Regions from separate parts of the Fictibacillus sp. 7GRE50 genome, predicted to be linked through region 2. Evidence: riboswitches for the same ligand, from Rfam matches in the RefSeq annotation. Region 2 holds a riboswitch; the other holds the start of a gene.
The links. Region 2 has a riboswitch for S-adenosylmethionine ahead of IHV12_RS06630 (acyl-CoA dehydrogenase family protein). Riboswitches for the same ligand answer to the same signal wherever they lie in the genome.

Region 1 (5,047 bases), 300 kb from region 2:
AAAAAATTTCTTTTTTCTTTCCCTCTTACCTTACACCATTCTTCAAAGTAGTCCTATGTTTCTGTTTAAGGGGATGAGACTGAATGCGCTTTCCGTCGAATTTGAGTCTTATCACCTACCCACTTTATATTTTAAGATAATGAATAGGTCATGCGGACCTAGAAGCTCTTGTAGTAATATCTTCTCTGTGATTGTAGTCTTTTGGTAAATAATCATTATTTTCGAATAGTATTAAAGGGTTTTGTTGAAAATTGTTGAATTCCTTACCATCGGAGCCAAGCTTGCTTGGTAAATACAACAGAGGAGTGATTTTTATGTTAAAGCGTTTCGTGGCGACTGCCGCAACATTACCACTACTGGTGTCATTAGCATTGCCAGCATCTGCTGCAAATTCGGAGGTGTCGAAAGCTTCCTTTACACCGGCTGCAACGAAAGCTGCTTCACAAGAAATTATTGTTCATTTTAAAGATTCTGTTTCAGCAGCAGCTAACACTAAAAACAAAGTTTCACAACTTGGCGGTAAAGTAGTTGAGGTTACAAAAGACTTTACAGTCGTGAAAGTAGACGGCAGTGTGGCAGATGCGATCAAGAACTATGAAAATCTTGACTCTGTTGAGTATGCGGAACCTAACTTAACGTTCCATGCAAGCTATGTACCAAACGATCCTGCTTATCAAAGTCAGCAATATGCGCCACAAAAAGTCGGAGCTGAGCAAGCTTGGGATACTACGCAGAGCTCTTCCTCTGTAAAAATTGCAGTAATTGACACAGGCGTTGACTATAACCACCCAGACCTTGCTGGAAAAGTCATTAAAGGTGCCGACTATGTAGATGACGATAACGATCCATTGGATGAGAACGAGCACGGTACACACGTTGCGGGTATCGCGGCTGCGAACACAAATAACGGTGTGGGAATCGCGGGTCTTGCTCCAAAAGCTTCTATTCTAGCAGTTCGTGTTCTTGATGCGAACGGCAGTGGATCACTCGATGACGTCGCTCAAGGCATTCGTTACGCAGCTGATCAAGGTGCGCAAGTTATCAATTTAAGTCTTGGTGGAGCAGGCGGCACACAGACTCTTCAATCCGCAGTTGATTATGCATGGGGCAAAGGTTCTGTAGTCATTGCTGCTGCAGGAAATGAGGGTGTATCTTCTCCTAGCTACCCTGCTTATTATACGAACGCGATTGCAGTTGCGGCTACCGATCAAAACGACCGTAAAGCTTCATTCTCAAACTTCGGTACGTGGGTTGATATCGCAGCGCCAGGTGTTAACATCTATTCAACAACACCAAATAACCAGTATGCGAGTTTCTCAGGAACGTCTATGGCATCACCAGTTGTTGCGGGTGTAGCAGGACTTCTTGCGGCTCAAGGTAAGAGTGCTTCTCAAATCCGTGCAGCGCTTGAAAACACAGCTGATCCTGTATCCGGAACAGGCAGCCAGTTCCAAAACGGACGCGTAAATGCAGCGGCGGCTGTTCAGCAGTAATTGATATAAATAAAAATGTTCCCAAACCTCTGGAAGTTAGTGTTTATAACTTCTGGAGGTTTTTTATTTTCCTTTTTTCATAGATGCTGTTAACGACTGTTATCCACACTTAACAACTAAATTGCATTTGTTAAAACTCCCTTCTTCATGAAGACAATTTCTGTAGAGTTAATGCATTTTTGTTCATTTGCTTCTTCGAGAAGTTGATTGGAGTGTAAGGTGCGAGACTCCTGCGGGACAGGTGGGCAGGTGAGACACTTAAGAGTGAAACGAACAAATGTGGCTCACCGCCTGCCCCGCGGAAAGCGAGCAACCTGGAGCGGAAATCAACCTCTATCTTAAACATCGATGAATACGAAAACAGCTTTCATGAAAAACTGTTAACAGAAACATCTGTAAGATGCGGAGGATTTCAGCTATGTTTGGTCTTGGTAAAGGTAAGCAAAAGAAAAAAACGTCTCAAGGTTCTGGCAAGAGTGAGTCGACTGAATCAGAAAAAAGGCAGAGTGAAAAGGAAGCCGAAGAAAAAATCGTCTACTTTTTCTTGATCAGTACAGCGGTTTTTGGCGTTGTCGTTCTGTATCTAGGCATTTCTCGCGAGATGTCTTTTGTGGCTGATCTCATTTCAAGTTGATTTTTCATGTCCTGAATGTATAATAGTTGTAACTTACATATCGTTTTTAAGCCGATTAATCGGTCTCTTATTTCGAGCAGGCGGAGGGAATTAGCCCTATGAAGCCCGGCAACCACCTATTTTGTTAGGCACGGTGCTACATCTAACAGTTTTACAGACTGAAAGATAAGAGGATGTGAACACAACCACTCGTCCTCTTTTTTTATAAAAGATGGCGTTTTTTGTTTTTGCTACCTCAAATGGAATCAATCGTATTAAAGAAAGGGTGTTCATTTATGGACCTTAACAAAGCGGATCGCATTAAAAAGATGCGTGTCCCACAAGTCGATGAAAAACTAGGAAACCGCTTGCCTCCTGGGCAGGTTGAAACAAAAAAGTTCCCTATTCTTCATGAGGGGGAGGTTCCTGTTTACGATATGAAAAAATGGTCGTTATCTGTAGAAGGACTCGTAGGAAAACGTGTCGAATTTAGTTTTGAAGACATCATGAAGATGCCTCAAACGACAGTAGTACGAGATATTCACTGTGTGACGAGATGGTCACGGTTCGACAATGCGTTTGAAGGTGTTAAATTTACGGACTTTTTAAAGCACTTTGATGTGGATCCAAAAGCAAAGTATGTGATGGTCCACGCTGATTACGATTATACGACGAATGTTCCTCTCCAAGATTTGTTGCGAGACGATGTCATTCTTGCGCACTCTTTTGACGGCAAGCCGTTAACGGAAAAGCATGGATTTCCGCTGCGTCTCATCGTTCCGCATCTTTATTTTTGGAAAAGTGCAAAGTGGATTCGTAAGTTCGAGTTCTTAGAAGAGGATCAGCCAGGCTTTTGGGAGCAAAACGGCTTTCATATGTATGGCGATCCGTTTAAAGAAGAACGATTTTCGAGCGATGAATTTGAGATGCCTGAAGATGAGTGGAAAAAGAAAGAGTATGATTGATCCCAAATGAAAAATTAGGGGGAAGTCCGTTTATTTTCTTCCCCTCAGCATTTTAATCTCATTTTTTAACGCTGTAATCTGATCTTGGATGTCTTTCATCTGAGCTTCTTGTTCTTGCTGGTCTTTTAGATCCTGCGCTTGATCGAGGTACACTTGTCTGAGAGCGATCGCTGCACTGAACGTAGCTAGAAAATCCCCCGCGGTCACAAGCGTTGAAGCGAGTAAGGCGAGTTCTGCAGCAAACGTGGTACCATCTTTATTATTTGCTAAATATTCTTCTTCTGCTTCTGCTAAAATGACGTCTACTACACGTTGATTCACATCATTCACTCCTAACACCTGAATTAGTAATACTATATGCGTTTGCCCTATTTGCGGTGCCCGATGTTATCCTTCATATCCCGATTTTCGAACACATAAAAATTCGGCTTTTTTCGTGAATTGTTCTTAATGTATAGGCATTTTGTCCGATATTATCCTTACTAGGGAGGTTTGGCGATGGAACAATGGCTGTCTTTTCGTATTCCGTTCGATATCATTTCCATTTACATCTTACTTGCCGCGATTATTGTGGTCGGCATATTTTCAAGCGTACTTCGAACAGCCTTACCAGAATGGTCTGTCAGGATCTTTAGCTACACGGGGTTTGTTGGAGTAATCTTTGCTTGGCTGAAGCTATTGGAGTATTGATACATACATAAAAAACGCCTTGGGGTGAGCTGACCCAGGCGTTTTGGCGTTTTATAAAGATTTGAAAAGTAGCTTACGAAGTACGGGCATCAGATAGTCGACAAGCTCTGAAGCACTTGGCACAACTACATTTTGCGGACCATAGATATTCTGCATCAACTTCTCTTCTTCCTCTGTGATCTCTCCGTTTGCGATGAACATACCAATCGTTTCGATCCCAAGCTTTCTTGTACGAGTAACCGCTTCGTGTGTATCGAGTACGCCATGCGATTCATAATCGAAAGCCGCTGGTTCACCGTCTGAGAAAACGAGCAGAATCTTTTGCTGCTCTGGTCGTTTTGCCAGCTCTTCTCCCATACGTCGGATGGAATATCCGTCACGGTTATCTTCTTGTGGTTCGAGCTGTATGATCGGCGCTCCCGATTGATGCAGAGAGTTACGATAGGAGATCACTTCATGAAAATAGTTCGGCTGATCGTTAGTAGAAGCATCTGCTGCATCTTCCCAAAACCCAACTACAGAATGCGGAATCCGAAGAGCTTTTAACGTTTCATGAAAAAGCACGATTCCTTTTTGCGTCTCTTCCATCTTGTTGAACATGGACGCTGAACAGTCGACGAGGAGCGTTAACGTCGTGTCGAGTTCTTGGGGAGATTCCTGCTTTTTCCGGAAAAGCCTTGGATTCTTATCAGTTACGAGTCTCGTAAGCTTCTTTCCAAGTCTTCCAAAGTGCAAATCTTCTCTCGGTGCAGTTCGTTTGTGCTCCATCGTTTTTAAAAAGTTTTGTTTCAGCTGCGAAACGAATGGCGCGATCTCTTGATTATATTCGTCGTACTGAGCAATTTCGTCGAGGGTTGCAGGTTCTGCAGGAACAAAGTGCTCGGTGACATTTTTGTTCACCTCTCCGTATGGGAAGTGGTTCGCAGAGTCCGATCCATTTTGGTTGTTGTCTGTTTCGGCTTCATGCTCATTTTGGGTGTCGAAGTCGTTGTTGTCTGTACTTTTAGCGCTCGTTTGAACCGATCCGAACACCGCGTCACCACTCTCCGCTTCCCTCGCACCTTCTCCTAACAGATCCATATTTGTCCCCTGATCAAGGTCCATTTGTAAAAACGAATCCTGCGGGTCAGATGTTTCATCATGCCAAGAGGAATGAGACTCTTTTTCTTTGTCGTCTTTATCCTTGTCTGAATCTTCATCCTTGGTGATCGTTTTCTTCGTTTTCGTTTCGTTGTTGCGTGTAAGGTCGTCAAAGTTTTGATCGGTCTCACTGGTTTTATCCGCTT
Region 2 (5,047 bases):
TTTTAACAAAGAAAAAACACCTAAAAAGCTTGCCGCAGCTTATAGGTGTTTCGTATGTGTGAAAATATCGTCTTGGTGGCTTTTAATGCGCTTTAATTGTGCCACGATAATGATGCTGATGATCACGAGCAAGAACCAAGAGCTGATCTTACCAATATGCACAAGTGACCAAGCCGCTTCTTGATTGGGATACTGCCAGGCTCCGAGAAACGTTGTAATGTTTTCAGCGATCCAGATAAAAAATCCGATCAACAAAAAGGAAAGAAGGATCGGCATTCTATAGATGCGTTCGTTGATTGTATAATGAACAACCGTCTTATAAAAGATAGGGAATAAAAGCAGAATTAGAATCCATCTGGCATCAAATAAGTAATGATGAGTAAAAAAGTTAAAATAAATCAGTACGCATATCCCAAAAGAAAAGAGGGGATTCGGCCAGCCCTTAATCTGAAGGTCTAGCCTTCTCCAGCTTTGGCAAATATAGCTCGCAACACTCGCATACATAAAACCGCTGTAAAGAGGTACACCGTAAATCTTAGAATAAGCCTCTTCAGGATAGCTCCAAGACCCCATGTGAACTTTAAATAGCTCTAGAGCAAGTCCAATCAAGTGAAAGACACAGATGACTTTAAGTTCATCTATCGTTTCAAGTTTCGTTACGATCATGGCAACTTGTGTAAGGAGACAAAGAAGGAGTATGAAATCGTATCGAGGGATGAACGGAATGCTGACGAATTTTGAAAGAGCTAACGCACCAAAGATGATGACTGGAAAGATACAAGAAAGTGCTTGTAAATAAGTGAATGTAAGAAGCGCTCTCAAATTAAACCACCCTTTTATGAGTTGATATGGAAATATATTGTATCCATAATAACCTATGGTGATCTAAATCTCATCATATAAAAAAATGTTTAGTTTAACATGAACCTGTCAGTTGACTTCTTTTACTTAAGCGCTGCATCCGCTAACGAATAGACAATCGCATCATCTGTTGGTGGATTATGAAGACCGGCTCTCACATCTCGGAAATGCCGCTGAAGCGGATTTTGTACAGAAAGACTCCGAGCCCCAACGATTCTCATCGCTAGATCAACGACCTTGTTCGCACTATTTGTTACAGAATGTTTAACGGCAGCGAGTTCTGTACCTAGATTTTGACGTTGTTCAGGGTGGTTTACCCATTTTTCAGCAACGGCATGAAGGATCGTTCTTGCTTGGAATAGCTCAAGTTCTATCTTACCAATCTTTCTTCTCACCTCTGGTACGTCTGAGATAGGTCCCGATAAAGTGTTAGGGCTATACTCTGACGCAAATTCAATCGCGTAATTCCGCGCTGCTCTTGCGAGACCTAGGTACACAGCAGGCACCTGAAGATACCAGCCTTTAGGTATGAGGTTCTTCCCATCCTCTACGACTAAAAGATTTTCCTCACGTACATAAACGTCTTTCAAAAGGAGGTCATCACTTTTTGTTCCTCTCATCGAGATGCTGTCCCATGTTTCTTTTACAAAAACCCCTTTTTCACGGTGATTCACTAAGAAAAATCCTTTATGATTGGTTTCTGAGATGGTAGCTGTAATGACTGAGTAATCAAGAGCTTCTGCCATAGAAGTAAAAGCTTTACTTCCGTTAATCAGCCATCCATCTGCTTTCTTGACTGCCGTTGTTGTAGGAATACCGCCTCGAGACGGACTTCCCGTCGCACGCTCTGTTTGTGCCAAGTTAATGAGTGCTTTTTGTTCAACAACTTTCCGGCTAAGATCAGCGAACGCACTACCACTCCAATGCCGGTTTTCCGCCGCTTCTAAAAGAGTACCCAGATGCCAGCCAAGAGAAAGAGCAGTAGGAGCATCCCCCTCAGCTAAATGCTCTTGAATGGTTAAGAATTCAACTAGATTTAATCCTTTACCACCAAACTCCTTTGGAATGGTAAGAGAAAGAAAGCCAGCATCCTTCAAATCTTGAAAGTTTTCATAAGGAAAAACCCCTTCTTGATCTACAAAATTTGCACGTTTCTTAAAAATTTCTTTTAGTCCTAGAGCGGTACTAACCGCTTCTTCAAAATGATCTATCTCAGTGGCTTTTCTCAAAGGTAAGCTCATAGTTCCCTCCTAAATTTTTTATCAGTAAATGGTTTTTTGTAATTAATCTTCAGGGATAAGTTGATTGGAGTGTAAGGTGCGAGACTCCTGCGGGACAGGTGGGCAGGTGAGACACTTAAGAGTGAAACGAACGAATGTGGCTCACCGCCTGCCTCGCGGAAAGCGAGCACCTGAAACGGAAATCAACAGCTATCATCTACTTTACTTTTAATCAAAACAATAAAAGTCCTCTTTCAAAGACGAAAGAGGACGTAAATTCCATATGCTTACACGCTCTCTCATCTATCAGACATTCAAAAAAACATCTGCTGGAATTAGCACCTTTCTTTATAAAAAGCGGTTGCTGCAGGATCGTAGGACCAGTTCCTCCCCTGACTCTTGATAAGATACATTATTTAATTATTAGTCATCACTATAGAGGATAAAGCAAACCACTGTCAACTAAAAACTGATTGTTAAGAAAATTATTTTATTTCTCTAAATTCCATTGACACGTGATTTTTATTCCTGTATATTTCGTTACTAAATTGAATAATATCGATTCCTTATCGAGAGAGGTGGAGGGACTGGCCCTTTGAAGCCTCGGCAACAACTATTTTTAGGATTGTGCCAATTCCAGCAGGCGAAAGCTTGAAAGATAAGAGGAGATCTATATACGTATGTTTTATTTCGCGTATTTTTTCAACCTCTTCTCATCGCTGAAGAGGTTTTTTTATTTTCTCTTGGAGCGGGTACAAAAAAATCGGATGGAGGAAATTATTTTGGGTAAAGAAATTTTGTTAAACGCGTTTGAGATGACAAGTGCCATGCACAATTCTCATGGTCTTTGGAAGCATCCGGAGAACAAGAGACATAGAAGCTATAAAGATCTGAATTACTGGATCGACTATGCGAAGCTTTTAGAAAGAGGAAAGTTTGACGCTGTATTTTTTGCGGATGTGTTAGGGATTTATGACGTTTATAAACAAAGTAAAGCTCCTTCTATTCGTGATGGGCTTCAAGTTCCATTAAACGATCCGGCACTTCTCGTGTCGGCCATGGCAAGCGTAACAGAGAACCTGTCTTTTGCTGTGACGGTGAGCACAACCTATGAGCAGCCATTTGGCAACGCACGTCGTTTTTCTACGCTAGATCACCTAACGAATGGGCGAATCGCATGGAATGTAGTCACTTCTTACTTGCCGAACGCAGCGAGGAATTTTGGATTGCAGAATATGATCAAGCACGATGAACGGTATAACATCGCGGATGAATATCTGGATGTTTCGTATAAGCTTTGGGAGAGCAGCTGGGAAGATGGAGCAGTTGTAGAAGATGTTGAAAACAATAAATTAGTGGATCCCGGTAAGGTACATGAGATCAATCATGAGGGGCAATACTTCAGCGTTGAAGGACCTCACTTGAGCGAGCCTTCTTTCCAGCGGACACCTGTGATCTACCAAGCGGGAACGTCTGAGCGTGGACGAGACTTTGCGGCCAAGCATGCTGAATGTATTTTTGTAGGTGGTCCAACGCCAGAGAGAATTCGATTTTATGCTGACGATATCCGTAAGCTCGCTGCAAAACACGGCCGAAATCCAGAAAACATTAAGATCTTTTCTTTTTTAAACGTGGTGGTAGGAAGAACGACAGAGGAAGCCGAGGAAAAATTCAATGAGTATGCAAGTGTTTGGAGTGCCGATGCTGCAAAAGCTCAATATGGAGCAAGTGGATATGATATCGCGGAATATGAAGATTTAGATCCGGAACTTCCATTCTCGTACAATAAATCAACAGAAGGCGGACATTATAAGGCCGCTACCCTCACTACGGATGCTCCTAAACCGTTAACAGTAGGAGAGGTATTGAATCGCTTCGAGTCACCTGACAAAGGTAGTTTTATAGTCGGCAATCCAGAAGAGGTAGCGGATGGGATACAAAAGCAGTTTGAAGAGTCTGGGGTGGATGGTTTCAACCTTAATCACCTCGTAACACCAGGAGACTTAGAAGCTTTCGTGGAGCTTGTTGTACCTGTTCTTCAAGAAAGAGGACTCTATAAAAAAGAGTACAACAGTGGCACGCTTCGTGAGAAACTATTCTCACCCGGACAGCCGCTGCTGCCAAACGATCATCCTGCAGCTAGATTTAGACCGGTGCTAACGGAAAGTAAATAAATAGAGAGTGAGTGAGGAGAGAAAACATATGAAACGATTTAACATATTTCTTACAGCAGCTTTATTAATCGGCGTTTTAGCGGGATGTGGCGCTTCGGGTGAAAAAGAAAGTAAAGAGATCACGCTCGGCGCAACCGTGCCTTACAGCGACATGCTTGAAAAAGGTGTGAAGCCATACCTAGAGAAAAAAGGATACAGCGTTGAAGTGAAAGAGTTTAATGATTATGTACAACCGAACATCTCTTTAAAGAGCGGTTCGCTAGATGCAAACCTGTTTCAGCATAAAGTGTACATGGACGCTTTTTCAGAAGAGAATGATATGAAACTAGTTTCAGTTGTTACCGTACCCACTGCACCAATCGGTATCTATTCAAAAAAATTCAAGTCTATAGACGAGATCAAGCCTGGAAGTACGGTTTCACTAGCCAATGATCCTACGAATTTAGCAAGAGGACTTACTGTTTTGAGAGACAATGGACTAATTGAGATCGATTCTTCAGCAAACCCGTTAAGAGTCTCAGAAAAAGATGTGACAAAAAATCCAAAGAACTTGAAGTTCCAGCCTGTTGAAGCTGCTCAAACTCCAAGAACGCTAGACTCGGTAGATCTAGCTGCGGTAAACGGAAACTTTGCAATATCGTCGGGTCTAGATCTCAAGGATGCGCTTGTAAAAGATAAACTTCCAGAGAAGATCATCAATCGAATCGTTGTGCTAGAAAAAGATAAGAATTCACAGCTGGCAAAAGATCTTAAAGCGGCGGTAGAGTCAGACTCGTTCAAAAAAGTCATACA

Region 1: it holds a riboswitch for S-adenosylmethionine, as region 2 does, so the genes downstream of both, IHV12_RS05135 (sulfite oxidase-like oxidoreductase) here and IHV12_RS06630 (acyl-CoA dehydrogenase family protein) in region 2, are expected to answer to the same signal.

Annotation. Positions count from the first base shown of each region.
Region 1 is NZ_JACZDW010000001.1:1,056,711-1,061,757, forward strand. It holds gene IHV12_RS05125 (S8 family peptidase) at 315-1,493, shown strand; gene IHV12_RS05130 (hypothetical protein) at 1,912-2,127, shown strand; SAM riboswitch class I at 2,192-2,299, shown strand; gene IHV12_RS05135 (sulfite oxidase-like oxidoreductase) at 2,367-3,071, shown strand; gene IHV12_RS05140 (hypothetical protein) at 3,102-3,392, opposite strand; gene IHV12_RS05145 (hypothetical protein) at 3,570-3,761, shown strand; gene IHV12_RS05150 (vWA domain-containing protein) at 3,813-5,047, opposite strand, start outside.
Region 2 is NZ_JACZDW010000001.1:1,357,994-1,363,040, reverse strand. It holds gene IHV12_RS06635 (DUF817 domain-containing protein) at 40-822, opposite strand; gene IHV12_RS06630 (acyl-CoA dehydrogenase family protein) at 945-2,102, opposite strand; SAM riboswitch class I at 2,378-2,490, opposite strand; SAM riboswitch class I at 2,645-2,746, shown strand; gene IHV12_RS06625 (LLM class flavin-dependent oxidoreductase) at 2,864-4,255, shown strand; gene IHV12_RS06620 (MetQ/NlpA family ABC transporter substrate-binding protein) at 4,284-5,047, shown strand, end outside.